2 regions of the Blautia sp. DFI.6.71 genome follow, and region 1 is predicted to be linked to the other one. Evidence: predicted binding sites of a transcription regulator. Region 1 holds the regulator's gene; the other holds the start of a gene.

Region 1 (7,809 bases):
TCCGGTTTCAATTTACAACATTGCCATAAGAAGAAACCTTGTTATCAGCCGGATATTTCCTGTCCGGTTAAGATAAAGTATTTCCACCTTTTTCTTGTGTATACATGCGTGGTATATAAAAATCAGTTATCGCTCACTTCGTCTCTATTCAGCAAACAGTAACATTATATTTCTTTCCCGTTTTTAATATAGACTCTCGGCACACGCGGGCTGATATCACAGGCAAACTCATAGGAAAATCTGCCACAGAGATCACCAATCTCCTCAATACCGATAAACTCATCCCCGTCTCTGCCGATCAGTGTTACCTCATCGCCCTTCTTCACATCACCAATCTCAGTCACATCTACCATAAACTGGTCCATACAGACTCTGCCAAGGATCGGAGCCTTTTGTCCATGGATCAGAACCCAGCCTTTATTGGAAAGCTGCCTGGAATAGCCGTCTGCATAGCCCACCGGAACAGTTGCCACACGAAGCTTCCTGTCAGCCACATAAGTACCGCCGTAGCTGATCGCTGCTCCGGCAGGAACGTCCTTCACATAAGTCACATGACTCTTAAGTTCCATAACCGGCTCAAGCTTTACAATATCTCTCTCCACCTCAGAAGAAGGATAAATTCCATAAATTGTGATTCCGGCGCGAACAATATTCAGATTTGCTTCCGGCATACGTATGATGCCCGCACTGTTAGAACAGTGATGCAGAGGAATTTCCACTCCTGCCTCTTCTACGCGTCTTGAAAAATCCAGATACCGCTCCAATTGTACCATAGCCGGACTTCTGTCATACTCATCTGCTCTTGCAAAATGAGTAAACATACCCTCAATCTCAAGATTTGGAAGTTCTGAAATTTTTTTAATTTCCTCTACATTTTCCTGTGCATCCGCAAAACCGATCCTGGTCATTCCTGTGTCCAGAGCAATATGAATATGTACAGTTTTTTTCTGCAGAACCGCTTCGTCTGAAAGTTTCCTTGCCTCCTCATATTCGCACACTGCAGGACGGATCTCATAACGGACAAGTTCCGGAAAATATTCATCAAAAACAATTCCAAGGATCAGGATTGGTTTTGTAATCCCGGCTTCTCGCAGATGAATCGCTTCTTCCGCAGTTGCAGCCGCAAATCCCCAGATATAATCATAATCCTCAATGAGATGTGCAACCGGCACCGCGCCATGTCCATAAGCGTCAGCCTTTATGACTGCGATCATCTTTGTCTCTTCTGCAATATTTTTTCTCATTTCCCGGAAATTATGTTCTACTGCATCCAGTGAAATGACTGCTTTTACTCTGCTATCTTTCTTCATAATAATTTTCCTCTGTTATTTTTTCATGTTAATATCTGCAAATTGTTTCACAGATTTACTGCCTCAAAATGAATATCCTATCTTAGTATTTCCGGCAGAAAACAGATGATATCTCCTGCGGTCATCCCTCGCTGCCCTACTGTTTCAGCAGCCAGATCACCTGCCAGCCCATGCACATATACACCAAGTGCAGCCAGCATAACAGGAGAAAATTTCTTTTCTGCTGCCAGATACATACACTGTATACCGGCAAGCACACCGCTTAACACATCTCCACTTCCCGCTGTAGCCATTCCTGCATTACCCGAAATGTTCAAATACATATCTCCAAAAGCATCTGCCACCACAGTACAGGCATCCTTCAGAACGCAAACCGCTCCAGACTCCTTTGCATAATCAGCTGCGGTCTGTGCCAGACAATCCTGGATCTTACCGATTTCTTTTCCGCACAGACGACTCATCTCACCAATATGAGGTGTCAGGATCACATGTTCCCCGATAAAACGCTTCCAGTTGTCATGGACTGACAGAAGATTCAGGCCATCTGCATCCAGAATTACTGTTTTTTTACACTCAGCTGCCTTCGCCAGAAACCACTGAGCTCTTTCCCTGCTCTGCGCTCCGGTTCCAAGACCTGGTCCTATCACAAGCACATCACACCAGTCAAGCATTGCCTGGTTTTTTTTCTCATCAAAATCACAGGTGATCATGGCTTCCGGCAACAGTGTCTGCAACGGAATCCTGTTGGCCTCCACGGTCTGAATTCTCACCATTCCCGCAGAGCTTTTCAGAGCAGCTGCTGCACTCAGATATGCAGCTCCGCACATTCCTTCGCTGCCAGCTATAAGAAGAACCTTACCGAAGGTTCCTTTATTTCCATAGGGAACTCTCTCCGGAAGCATTTTCAAATCTTCACGTTCCAGATGATGCATACAGATTTTCTTTCCGGGTATGGAATAGATTCCGATATCCGTAACAACGATCTCACCGCCATACATGCGTCCGGGATAAAAACACAGCCCTCTTTTGCGAAAAGCAAAGGTAACCGTAAGATCTGCCCGGAATGCAATTCCCTTCTCAAATCCGGTGTCTGAGTCAATCCCGGATGGAATATCCACAGCTACTTTATACGCAGATGCCCGGTTCATTGTACTGATAAGCTCTGCATATTTTCCCTCTACAGGTCTGCTCAGTCCAACCCCAAAGATGGCATCTACTATAGTAGTATATTCATCCGGATCCAGGTTATGCACCCGGGGCACCTGATAATATTCTGCTGTTTTAAGCTGTCCGGCAGTTTCAGCAGTCATTTTCTCTTCCTTACCCGCAATATAATACCAGGTTCTGACTCCTCTCAACTGAAGCAGTCTGGCAATCGCCAATCCGTCTCCGCCATTGTTGCCGGTTCCGCAGACCACAAGGATTTTCTCTTTTTCTTTATTCTTTAATCTCTGTACAATCTCCTCAACCGTCTTTAATGCCGCCCTCTCCATAAGTACCGGAGACGATATCCCGGCTTTCTGAATCGTATTATGGTCCAGTTCTTTCATCTCAACAGCAGTTACAATCTCTCTCATCTGTTCACCTCCTGTTTACAATAACACATTTACATACAAGACAAAAGCTGTGATCAGATGACCACAGCCTTGTGTTTCACAGTTATCCCTTACATTCCTTCATGTTCCTTTCTGTACTCACTCAGGTTATAGGACAAAGTCATAAGACTCTCTGAAAGATGTACGTTCTCTACCATTACATCCTCCGGGGCATCCAGATCAATATGTGCAAAATTCCAGATTGCCTTAATTCCATTATCAATTAAAATCTTTGCCATCTCTTTGGCTTTGTTTTTAGGAAGAGTCAGGATTGCAATCTCAACCTCATTCTCCTTCAGAAACAAAGGAAGATCGCTCAACATCTGAATCTCAATTCCACGAACTGCAATCCCCTCAAGTACAGGATTGACGTCAAAAATACCAACCAGCTTAAATCCGCGCTTTTCAAAATCCACATAATTGGCCAATGCCTGTCCCAGATTACCGGCACCCAGAATAATCATCGGATGTACAGTATCCAGCCCAAGGATTTTACCGATTTCTGTATACAAATAGCGTACATTATAGCCGTAACCCTGCTGACCAAAACCACCGAAATTATTTAAGTCCTGACGAATCTGGGAAGCCGTCACATGCATCTTCTTGCTAAGATCATTTGAAGATATACGCTCTACATTCTCCTCCATCAATTCACCGAGGTAGCGGTAGTACCGCGGCAGACGCTTGATTACCGCTTTCGAAATTTCCTTAGCTTCCACAAATTTTCCCTCCTTAGCTTATCTATGTCAATTATACCCAGATGTTATTTTATTGTCAAATTAAATTTGTACTTTTTGACCAAATATTTCTGTATTTTTTTATCAATTTCATTCTGAAAAATTCCCCGGAATATCATATTTTCTTCCATACATCTATCCGATGCCTTCTTTTCCCTGGACAAAATCTCTTAAAATGCTTTCAAAAACAGGCATTTTCGATTATAATAGTACGCGGACAAATTACAAACGGAGGAATTCCTATGATTTTATCATGTCAGAATATCTGTAAATCCTTTGGCGAAAAAATCATTCTCAAGGATGCCAGTTTCCATATAGAAGACCGCGAAAAGGCAGCTCTCATCGGCAATAACGGTGCAGGCAAGACGACTCTGCTGCGAATCATTATGCATGAGCTCTCCCCGGATTCAGGAAACGTGGTACTTGCCAAAGATAAAAATATCGGCTACCTTGCCCAGTATCAGGACATTCATGGCCATCATACCATTTACGAAGAACTGATTTCCACCAAACAGCACATTATTGATATGGAGAACCGTCTGCGCTCTCTGGAACAGGAAATGAAAACCACCACCGGAGATGCTCTGGACAGCCTGATGAATACTTACACAAGACTGAGTCACCAGTTTGAACTGGAAAATGGTTACGCTTACAAAAGTGAGATCATGGGTGTATTAAAAGGTCTTGGTTTCACAGAAGAAGATTTCGAACGCCAGATAGAAACTCTTTCAGGCGGCCAGAAAACCCGCGTAGCTCTGGGTAAACTGCTTCTTGCCAGCCCTGACATTCTTCTTCTGGATGAGCCTACCAACCATCTGGATATGGAGAGTATTTCCTGGCTGGAAACCTATCTTCTGAATTACCCGGGTGCTGTATTTATCGTATCCCACGACCGTTACTTTCTTGACAAAGTCGTAACAAAAGTTGTGGAAATCGAAGCAGGAAATATGCGTATGTACAGTGGCAACTATTCTGCCTATGCCCTGAAAAAAGCCCAGTTGCGTGACGCCCAGTACAAAGCCTACCTGAACCAGCAGCGGGATATCAAACATCAGGAAGCAGTCATTGCCAAGCTGAAATCCTTTAACCGCGAGAAATCCATCAAACGTGCGGAAAGCCGCGAGAAAATGCTGGATAAAGTCCAGCGCATTGATAAACCACAGGAGATTCAGAATCAGATGCGCATTTCCCTGGAACCAAGATTTGTCAGCGGAAATGATGTCCTTACTGTGGAAAGTCTTTCCAAATCTTTTCCCGGACAGACACTTTTCAGTGACATCTCCTTTGAGATCAAACGTGGAGAACGTGTAGCCCTGATTGGCAATAACGGCACAGGCAAAACCACCATGTTAAAGATCATCAATGGGCTGATCGATGCAGACAGCGGCAGATTTACTCTTGGTTCCAAGGTACAGATTGGCTACTATGACCAGGAACACCATGTTCTTCATATGGAGAAAACTATTTTTGAGGAAATCTCAGATGCTTATCCCACACTTACGGAAACAGAAATTCGAAATATGCTGGCAGCATTCCTTTTCACAGGGGATGACGTATTCAAACTGATCTCCGCTCTGTCCGGCGGAGAAAGAGGTCGTGTTTCCCTCGCCAAGCTGATGCTGTCCGAAGCAAACTTTCTGATCCTCGATGAGCCCACCAACCATCTGGATATCGCTTCAAAAGAGATTCTTGAAGAGGCATTGAACAGTTACACAGGAACAGTATTCTATGTTTCCCACGACCGTTACTTCATCAACCAGACAGCTACCCGGATCCTGGATCTGACCAATCAGGCAATTGTAAATTATATCGGAGATTACGACTATTATCTGGAGAAAAAAGAAGAGCTGACGGAAAAATATGCTCCGGCTGCCGCTCAGGCTGTGACAGAAGCAAAGCAGGCTTCTGATAACAAGCTTTCCTGGCAGCAGCAGAAAGAAGAACAGGCCCGCCAGCGAAAACGAGAGAACGAACTAAAAAAAGTAGAAGCCCGCATTGAAGAACTTGAAACCAGAGATAAAGAGATCGACGAAACCATGATTCTCCCGGATATCTGCACAAATGTGGCAGAATGTGCGAAACTCAGCAAAGAGAAAGCCACCATTACCGAAGAATTAGAAGGATTATATGAAAAATGGGAAGAACTTGCATAATGCAGGTTCTTCCCATTTTCGCAGTTTATAACTTTTTACAGGTTTCTCCGCTGCAGTGTGATCCTGCCCGGAGAACTTTATAATGTTATAGAAACATTACCGGATAATTTCTGACATTATAAAATTTCATCCAGTCTCTCTCTGATGGCAAGGATGAAATCTTTACTGTTCAGTACTGTCACATCCTCAAGAGAAGTGATCAGCGCAAGGTCTTTTGTCATCTTACCGCTTTCAATCGTCTCCAGAGTCGCCTTCTCCAGTTTATCAGCAAATTCCATCAATTCTTTATTGTCGTCCAGCTCACCTCTTTTTCTCAGAGCTCCGGTCCATGCAAAAATAGTTGCTACAGAGTTAGTAGATGTCTCCTCACCTTTCAGATAGCGATAATAATGTCTCTGTACAGTTCCATGAGCAGCTTCATATTCGTAATATCCCTGTGGAGATACCAGTACAGATGTCATCATAGCCAGAGAACCAAATGCTGAAGAAACCATATCGCTCATAACATCTCCATCATAGTTCTTGCAGGCCCAGATAAATCCGCCTTCAGCCTTCATGACACGAGCTACGATATCATCGATCAGGCTGTAGAAATATTCAATGCCTGCTGCCTCGAATTTCTCCTTAAACTCATCTTCATAAATAGTTGCAAAGATTTCCTTAAAACGTCCGTCATAAATCTTGGAGATCGTATCCTTGCCGCCAAGCCACAGGTTCTGTTTTGTATCCAGTGCATAATTAAAACAGCATCTTGCAAAACTTGTGATAGAATCATCCAGATTGTGCATACCCTGAAGCACACCCGGTCCCTCATAATGATGGATCAGCTCTTTTCTCTGCTGTCCGTCTGCACCTTCAAATACCAGATAAGCATCTCCGGGGCCGTCAATATACATCTCTGTGTTCTTATACACATCACCATAGGCATGACGTGCGATGGTGATCGGTTTCTTCCAGTTCTTAACACATGGTTCAATACCCTTCACTACGATTGGGGCACGAAAAACAGTTCCGTCGAGAATTGCACGAATCGTTCCGTTAGGACTCTTGTACATTTTCTTTAAGGTATACTCTTCCATTCTTGCCTTATTAGGAGTGATAGTGGCACATTTCACTGCAACGCCGTACTTCTTTGTAGCCTCTGCTGCATCAACAGTTACCTGATCATCCGTTTCATTTCTGTATTCCAGACCAAGGTCATAATACTCAGTGTTCAAATCAATATACGGAAGAAGAAGCTCATCTTTGATTATTTTCCAGAGAATTCTGGTCATCTCATCTCCATCCATCTCCACAAGTGGTGTCTGCATCTGAATTTTTTTCATGTTAATCCTCCTCTTTGGCTCTCATCCAGTTAACTATCATGATAGCCGAAAACAGACCGTTCGTCAATGCTTTTATACATTAAAGCAATATTTTGCCAAATAAAATGATTACTGATCACAGTTCCATAAAGCGTTCCAGATCCAGTTCTCCCCATCCCTGCTGATTCTTTGGCAATCCCATATCCCTGGCACTTTCTTTCAATTTCATCTTGATCTGAACATTAGTCAGCTCCGGATTCTTCTCAAGCATCAATGCTGCTGCCCCTGCAACCAGAGGTGTAGACATAGAAGTACCACTCTTCACTCCATATCCGTTATCTGCCCCCGGTGCACAGGCAAGAACATGATTCCCAGGTGCAACCAGATCCGGTTTACAAACACACTCAAATGTAGGTCCCCTGCCGGATATGGCAGTCCGTCCTGTAAGCAGATCGCTGGAGCCTACTGTGATAATCTTCCGGCTGCTTCCCGGTGCTGTCACACTTCCTGCCTTCGGTCCCTGATTTCCTGCCGCAGCAACTACCACCAGACCTGCATCCCAAAGTTGTTCCACACCCGCAATCAGAACTCTGTGATCTTCTGCTCTCCTGCAGGTTGTTCCCACCGAGATATTCACTACACGTATCCCATAATATCTCTTATTCTCCAGAATCCAGCGAAAAGCCTGTAAAACATCTTCTTTCCTGCCA
Region 2 (7,809 bases), on a different contig from region 1:
TTTCTTCCGGCTCATGGCATGCAAGTGCTACAATCGTACCATGATCTCTTCTGGCTGCATAGAAAGTATCGATCGGATCACTTAAGAATACGTTATCCAGTACTTTTACACCCTGGATATCGCAGGCTTTCATTCCGAACACAACAAAGTTCTTTTCCTGTAATGCCTGTGGCTCAATGGAGATATTCTTCTCCTCTTTCTTACAGGTGTAGAGGTTTTCACTCTGTGGAAAAAAAGCATCTTTTGGTGATTTTACAGTTTTTAAAGTATCAAGACAAACTTCTGCATCTTCGCTCCATGCTTTGAAGTTTACCTGATCACTGACTTTGACCGGTAAATATAAATCCTGATCTGCGGCAATCTTCTGGAATAATGCCTGCAGATTCTCTGCTGCTATCTTATACATACATTATCCCCTTTCTGCCACGATACTCGGCTCAACATCTTCAAATGTAAAGTTTGTAAGAGGTCCCTTGGATGTTGAATCCTCTCCTGCCTGATATTCACCATAGAATGTATCAATATCTTTGATAAATTTACGATTGAACAGGTGAAGCGGAATTCCCTGAGGACATACTCTGCTGCATTCGCCGCAGTCTGTACATCTTCCTGCCACATGGAATGCACGGATGATATGGAACATCTTCTCTTCGAAAGAGTCCACGTTTGCTTTCTGCGCACTGTCAAACTTATTGCTGTCGAATACACATTTACGGCAGCTGCATGCAGGACAGACATTACGGCAGGCATTGCAGCGGATACATTTGCTTAACTGGCTCTGGAAGAATGCAAATTTTTCTTCCGGGCTCATTGCTTCGATCTTCTCTACTTCTGCAAAACGATCTGCATCTTTTGTGTCTTTGGACTCACCGATAAGTTCATCATAAATCTTATGTTCTTTTCCTTTACATACGTGACATCTTTCAAGCATTGCATCTTTGTATGCACAGGTCTTCTCACCATAGATTGTCTGAATAGTCAGTGTTTCTGCCTCATCTGTGATCTCTGCACCGGAAATGCTTTCGATACCTTTGATTCCCTGTTTGCGGATTCTCTCGATATCCAGTTTTCCTTTACATCCAACACCAATGATATAAGCTTTCTCACGGTCTACACGATGCTCTTTGATCAGCTGATTAAAGCTGTATGTATCACATGGTTTTAAACAAACCAGTGTCTTGCCTTCCAGTTTGGAAGCTTCGATCATATATTTGCTTAAGTTTGCACCGCAGAATCCGTTATATACAAAATCTTTCAGAGATTCTTCTGTTTCAAAGTAAGCCGGTTCCGGATTGTAAGGCAGATCTCCGGCTTTCCATCCCAGAACTCTTGCAACTGTACCGTCAGCAAGCAGTTCTTTTGCACGATTTATCAGCTCCTGCATCTTAAATCCTCCAATCTTACGTTCTTACCGAGTGAATGGATCTTCTCTACAAACTCATTCATAGTCTGGGAGAATTTCACACCTTCAGCAGCGGAAACCCATTCTACTCGTGTTCTTCCGTTTTCCACACCGATGTAGTCAAGCATGGAGAAAAGAAGCGTCATACGTCTTCTTGCATAGTAGTTACCTGTGCTGTAATGACAGTCTCCAGGATGACATCCACACATGATCACACCGTCAGCACCTTTCTCAAAAGCACGGAGGATGAACATTGGATTGACACGGCAGGAACATGGAACACGGATGATCTTTACGTCAGCCGGGTAAGAAAGACGGCTGCTTCCTGCAAGGTCTGCACCTGCGTAACTACACCAGTTACAGCAGAATGCTACAATCTTAGGTCTGAATTCTTCGTTTGTTTCTATCGACATATTGCATCTACCTCCGCGATAATCTGTCTGTTGGAAAAGCCCTGCAGATCCATAGCACCAGACGGGCAGGCTACTGTACAAGCGCCGCATCCCTGGCAAAGTGCTGTATTTACAACGGCTACTCTTCTTGTTTCACGGATACCGTGGTCATTTACCTGTTTATCCTCATAGGAAATTGCTCCATATGGGCAGACATTTGCACATGTAGAACATCCGTTACATAACAGTTCATCGGATTTTGCTGTACATGGGTTGGTTGTCAGTTTATCTTTGGCAAGAAGGCCGATTGCCTTAACTGCTGCTGCGCCAGCCTGTGCAACTGTCTCCGGAATATCTTTCGGTCCCTGGCATACACCGGAAAGGAAGATACCTGCTGTAGGAGATTCTACAGGACGGAGTTTTGCATGGGCTTCTGTGAGGAAGTTGTTTGTATCAATACTTGCTGTAAGCATAGTAGCGATCTTACGAACATCCGGGTTCGGTTCAATGGCTGTTGCAAGAACGACCATATCTGCTTTCTTAAGGATTTGTTTGTTGTCGATCAGGTCAGATCCCTGTACAAGAAGGCTTCCGTCCGGCTGTGGAATAACTTTTCCTACCTGGCCTTTGATGTAGTTTACGCCGTACTGTTCTACGGCTCTTCTGTAGAACTCATCGAAGTTCTTACCAGGTGTACGCACATCAATATAGAATACGGTTACATTTGTATCCGGATATTTATCACGGATCAGCATTGCATGTTTTGCTGTGTACATACAGCAGATCTTGGAACAGTATGGCTTTCCTCTGTCATCAGAACATCTGCTTCCAACACACTGGATGAATACCAGTTCCTTCGGAGCTTTTCCATCGGAAAGACGCTCTAAGTGTCCTTTTGTAGGACCTGCTGCGTTCATGATACGTTCCAGTTCCAGGGATGTGATAACATCTTTACTCTGGCTGTACGCATATTCATCATATTTGTCAAGCTTGATGGTATCAAAACCTGTAGCAACTACGATTGCACCGTATTTCTGTGTTACGAGTTCATCCTGCTGATCGTAATCAATGGCTCCTGCCTGACATACTTTGGAGCAGACACCACATTTTCCGGTTTTAAACTTGATACAGTTCTCACGGTCAATAACCGGAACATTTGGGATGGCCTGTGCAAACGGAGTGTAAATAGCAGTTCTGTTGTTTAATCCTCTGTTAAATTCGTTCGGGATCTTCTTGGACGGACATTTTTCCTGACAGACACCGCAGCCTGTACATTTGTCCATATTTACACTTCTTGCTTTCTTTCTGATATCAACGGTGAAATCACCTACGAAACCGCTGACATGTTCTACTTCACTGTATGTATAGATATTGATTTTCTCATGGGCTGCTGCCTCAACCATCTTCGGTGTGAGGATACATGCAGAACAGTCAAGTGTAGGGAATGTTTTGTCAAGCTGTGACATTCTTCCACCGATACTTGGAGTTTTCTCTACAATATCTACTTCATATCCTGCATCTGCGATATCCAGGGCTGTCTGGATTCCGGCAATACCGCCGCCGATGATCAGGGCTCTCTTTGTAACACGGCTCTCTCCTGGCTGAAGAGGATCATTTAAATTCACTTTTGCGATTGCTGCTCTGGCAAGGATTACGGCTTTCTTTGTAGCCTCTTCCATATCCTTGTGGATCCAGGAGCAGTGCTCACGGATATTTGCGATCTCCACCATGTATGGGTTCAGTCCGGCTCTTTCAGCTGCTTTTCTGAAAGTTGCCTCATGCATACGCGGAGAACAGGAACAGACAACAACACCTGTCAGATTCTTCTCTCTGATGGCTTCCTGGATCTTAGCCTGGCCTGCTTCTGAGCACATGTACTGGTAGTCTTCTGCATGAACGACACCCGGCTCTTTGGCAGCTAATTCAACAACTTTTTTTACATCTACCGTAGCGGCAATATTGCTTCCACAATGACAGACAAATACACCAATTCTCTGCACTCTGACTTACCTCCTGTATCTTCTGAATGCACTTACCAGAAGCTGCTGTGGCAGTTCCGGATCAAGAAGTTCCGGGATCTCATCTGCTTTCAGATAATCTCCGCCTTTTTCACGGACAACTAACTGTCTTGCTGCATCAATGAGCTTTCCAGGTTTTACATCTCTTGGGCAACGCTCCACGCAGGCAAAGCAGGAAAGGCATTTCCAGAGAGATTTTGAATTGACAAGTGCTTCAATATCTTCGTTTACAACATAGGATACAAACTGATGTGGCTTGATATCCATTTCATTGAAAGATGGGCAGGTAGCAGAACATTTTCCACATTTCATACATTTCAGCGGATTTGTTCCTGAGATTTCTTTGATCTTCTCTGCTGCTGAATGTTCATTTCTCATTTCTCTACCTCCTCTTTTACTCCGAGGGCTTCTGCAAGGAGCTCTGTGAAATAATATACAGGCAGTTCGCTGGAAGCGTTTTTATTTAAATTATATTTACACAATGGACAGGCTGTGATCAGCATATCTGCGCCAAAGCCTCTCGCACTGTCTTCGATTTTCTGACACATGTTCTGAGACATATCTTTTTCTTTCAGAGAAATGTAACCGCCGCAGCATTCATTTCTGTATGGATAGATTACCGGTTCTGCCCCAAGTGCACGGATGAAATCTTCCATGATTGTCGGATTCTCCGGATCATCAAAAGCCATGATCTTGCCCGGACGTAATAAGAGACATCCGTAATAGGCTCCGATTTTCTTTCCTGTAAGCGGGTTTACTACCTTCTCTTTCAGCTTGTCGAAACCGACTTTGTCGCGAAGTACTTCCAGATAATGGAGCACTGTTGTCTCGCCTTCATAAGGCTCATCAAGCTGCATGTAATTATTTGCTCTGGTGCGGATATCCTCCACATTTTTCATATCATCATTGACACGTTTGATCACGTGATGACAGGCAGAGCAGATTGTTACCAGATCCTGGCCCTTTTCTTTGGCCTGATTAAGAGCACGTACAGAAGAAAGCTTCGTAGCAATTTCGTCAGTTCCCAGAGGATAAACACCTCCGCAGCACTGCCAGTCTTCGATCTCTTCCAGTTCAAACCCAAGTGCTCTGGCGCTGGCTCTGGCATATTCGTCCAGATCTTTCGCCTTGTTTCTCAGGGTACAACCCGGATAATAACTGTACTTCATACTTAACATTATCCTTTCTTAGTTGTTCAGATAAATTCATGTTGCTCAAATAATGATATCAGGGTCCAAAAGCAATTTGCCCCGATATATAGCGCCCGTAAATAACAGTCGCTAGTCCTTGTCTTTTTTTTAACAATATATGGACAAAAATATAAATCAAGTCTAATACAATTACTTTTTATATCTTTGTTGAGACATAGAAAATAAAAGAGTTCGCACACCCTTCCTCCGCAATTAAAGGAGTGTATCAGCTCGATTTCCGAAAAATATTATATCATATTGACAACATTTTAACAAGAGGTTTTTGATAATTTTTTTATCACGCATCATTGCTCAATTCTTCTGATCTAAATTAATCTTTTTCAGGCAGATAAAATCTTCCGCTTTTCTATTTACTCACAATCATAGTATCTTTCAAAAAATTAATAAAAATATTATTTATATATTTTTTTGCTTTTGATATATGTAAGCCAAAATTCGTCTGTTTCCGCTTACAGTACAGAATTTTGGCTAATAATTAAAAAGGAGTAAACAGTAATATGGATTCAGAAGAACAGGCTGTACCTGTACTTCTGAATGTTTTGTCTGATATATTATTAATTAAGGTCAATCTGAGCAATAATTTCTTTCAGTGCATCTGCACTCTTCTTAAGCTGTTCGATCTCAGCTTTTGTCATTCTCATTGGAACTTTGCCCTGTACACCATTTGGTCCTACCAGAGTTAATGTACTCAGGCATACATCATCGATTCCGTACTCTCCATGCATCATAGTAGATACTGTAGAGATAGACTCTGAAGAAGATACAAGAAGGCTGCAAAGTTTGCATACAGAAGAGGATACTGCATAGAAAGTTGCACCTTTCTTGGAAATGATCTCACCGCCAGATTTCTGTACATACTGAAGCATTGCTTCTTTATCAATCGGTTCAATATCCTTACCGAGTTTCTTCTCAAGGTCGTAATATTCATCCACACTTACACCTGAAATATAGGCACCAGACCACGGAATAAAGGATGTATCTCCATGCTCACCGAATACATAGGCATGGATATTACTCTGTGCAATCTGGAAATGTTCGGATAATCCGCAGCGCAGACGTGCAGAGTCAAGAATTGTACCGGAACCAAGGATCTGGTTTTCTGGAAGTCCGGAAATCTTTGTAAATACATAAGTCATGATATCAACCGGATTGCTTACGATCAGATAAAGGGCATTTGGAGCTGCCTTTACGATCTCCGGTGTGATAGATTTGAGGATATTTACATTTGTCTGTGTAAGTTCAAGTCTTGTCTGTCCTGGTTTACGGGCAATACCGGATGTGATGATAACGATGTCAGAATCCCTAGCATCTTCGTAGTCTCCGGCAATGATAGAGATAGGATCTCTGAAGCAGGTTCCCTGGATAATATCCAGAACTTCACCTTCTGCTTTCTTTTTGTTGATATCGATCAGAACAATTTCAGATGCGATATCCTGGCTTGATAAAGTGTACGCGATGGTAGATCCGACACTGCCGGCTCCAATGATAGTAATTTTACTGCTCATAATCTTAATACTCCTTTTCTCCTAACAAAATTGACGCCTTAATGATAACACATTGTCAAAAAATTGACAAGAGCTTTTGTACAGAAACCTGAACAATTTTTTCGTTTAAATATTTGTTTGGAAGCATAAAATTGTTTGTTAGTTTGATATAATTTTCACATTTTCCTATTGGAGTAGATACTTGCACGAACAAATCCCCAACCACTGCTTATTGCTTTTTGCAATTTAAGCAGTGGTTGGGGATTTCCCTGATTTTTGATTCGGTTAAGTACAGTATCTGAAAGCTTTATCTGTCAGAATACGTGCAAAGATTAGCCCTAATGGCAACGCTGCAATGATAAGGATCGCAGACGCAAACCAGGATGCAGCTACTGATAATGACATAATACCAAGATTATAAAATCCTCTGTATAAATATAATCCCGGAACCATGATAACGATTGAGGGAACTGTTACAGATATCCTTGGATATCCGACTTTATTCTTCAGCAGAGACGCCAGAAGTCCCGCAGTAAGTGCACCAATAAATGCGGCTGCAGCAGGAGGAATATTTGCAAGGTCTACCAGTTCCAGTCTCAGAGTATTGGCAACTGCTCCTATCCCGGCTGCTGCGACTGCCAGACGAACCGGGCTGTTAAACATGATAGAGAATCCAAACACTCCGCAGAAACTTGCAAGAAGCCTGAATAAGATCCACTGCTCTGTTGACAGTGAAAGTTTTATAAAATCTACAGGTTTCAAATGCAGGATCAGTGCCATGATCCATGCTGACATAGTAGCTACCAGAATAACGATCAAAGCATAAGTCAGACGTTCTATTCCTGAACGCATATCCAGTTTTGCAAGGTCAATACCACTGGTAATAAACGGAAATCCCGGTATGATAAAGAGCATTGCACAGATATATCCCGCTTCGTGCTGAACAGAAATACCAAATAATATTTCTCCAAGTTTGAGCAGACCTGCATATGCAAAACATGCCAGAGATACAGAAGACACAATACATAAGAACAATGTAAAATGGTGTTTGGTCAGTTTGCAGCGGAGATAATTTCCAATTCCTGCCCCGACAAATGCACAGAACATCTCGATCGGACCGCCCCCAAGAAGGAATGTAAATCCGCAGCATGCGATCGCTGCAGCAAGTCCCAGTGCAGGCGGGGAATATAGACCATGTGTTTTTTCAATATTGTCAAGAAATGTATGCAGCTGTTCTCCTGACATATGTTTTCCTTCTTTTTCAAAGTTTCGGATAAAGTGTTCCAGACGATTTAACTTCAA

What was found. The regulator Rex, encoded in region 1, represses fermentation and respiration genes when NADH is low (regulators of the CRP and FNR family bind a similar motif). The targets are predictions, from matches to a motif close to ATTGTTAANTANTTAACAAT.
Region 2: the regulator Rex is predicted to act here: its motif matches at 5,260-5,279, upstream of LJE12_RS02530 (CoB--CoM heterodisulfide reductase iron-sulfur subunit B family protein).

The regions. Positions count from the first base shown of each region.
Region 1 covers NZ_JAJDMJ010000015.1:4,362-12,170, reverse strand. Annotated here, with positions in the region: gene alr (alanine racemase) at 165-1,310, opposite strand; gene LJE12_RS08385 (NAD(P)H-hydrate dehydratase) at 1,388-2,887, opposite strand; gene LJE12_RS08380 (redox-sensing transcriptional repressor Rex) at 2,977-3,624, opposite strand; gene LJE12_RS08375 (ABC-F family ATP-binding cassette domain-containing protein) at 3,885-5,795, shown strand; gene LJE12_RS08370 (NADP-dependent isocitrate dehydrogenase) at 5,912-7,120, opposite strand; gene LJE12_RS08365 (S8 family peptidase) at 7,236-7,809, opposite strand, start outside.
Region 2 covers NZ_JAJDMJ010000002.1:172,240-180,048, forward strand. Annotated here, with positions in the region: gene LJE12_RS02505 (4Fe-4S dicluster domain-containing protein) at 1-406, opposite strand, end outside; gene LJE12_RS02510 (4Fe-4S dicluster domain-containing protein) at 410-1,384, opposite strand; gene LJE12_RS02515 (hydrogenase iron-sulfur subunit) at 1,372-1,815, opposite strand; gene LJE12_RS02520 (4Fe-4S binding protein) at 1,806-3,794, opposite strand; gene LJE12_RS02525 (4Fe-4S dicluster domain-containing protein) at 3,801-4,190, opposite strand; gene LJE12_RS02530 (CoB--CoM heterodisulfide reductase iron-sulfur subunit B family protein) at 4,187-4,981, opposite strand; gene LJE12_RS02535 (L-lactate dehydrogenase) at 5,578-6,528, opposite strand; gene LJE12_RS02540 (threonine/serine ThrE exporter family protein) at 6,793-7,809, opposite strand, start outside.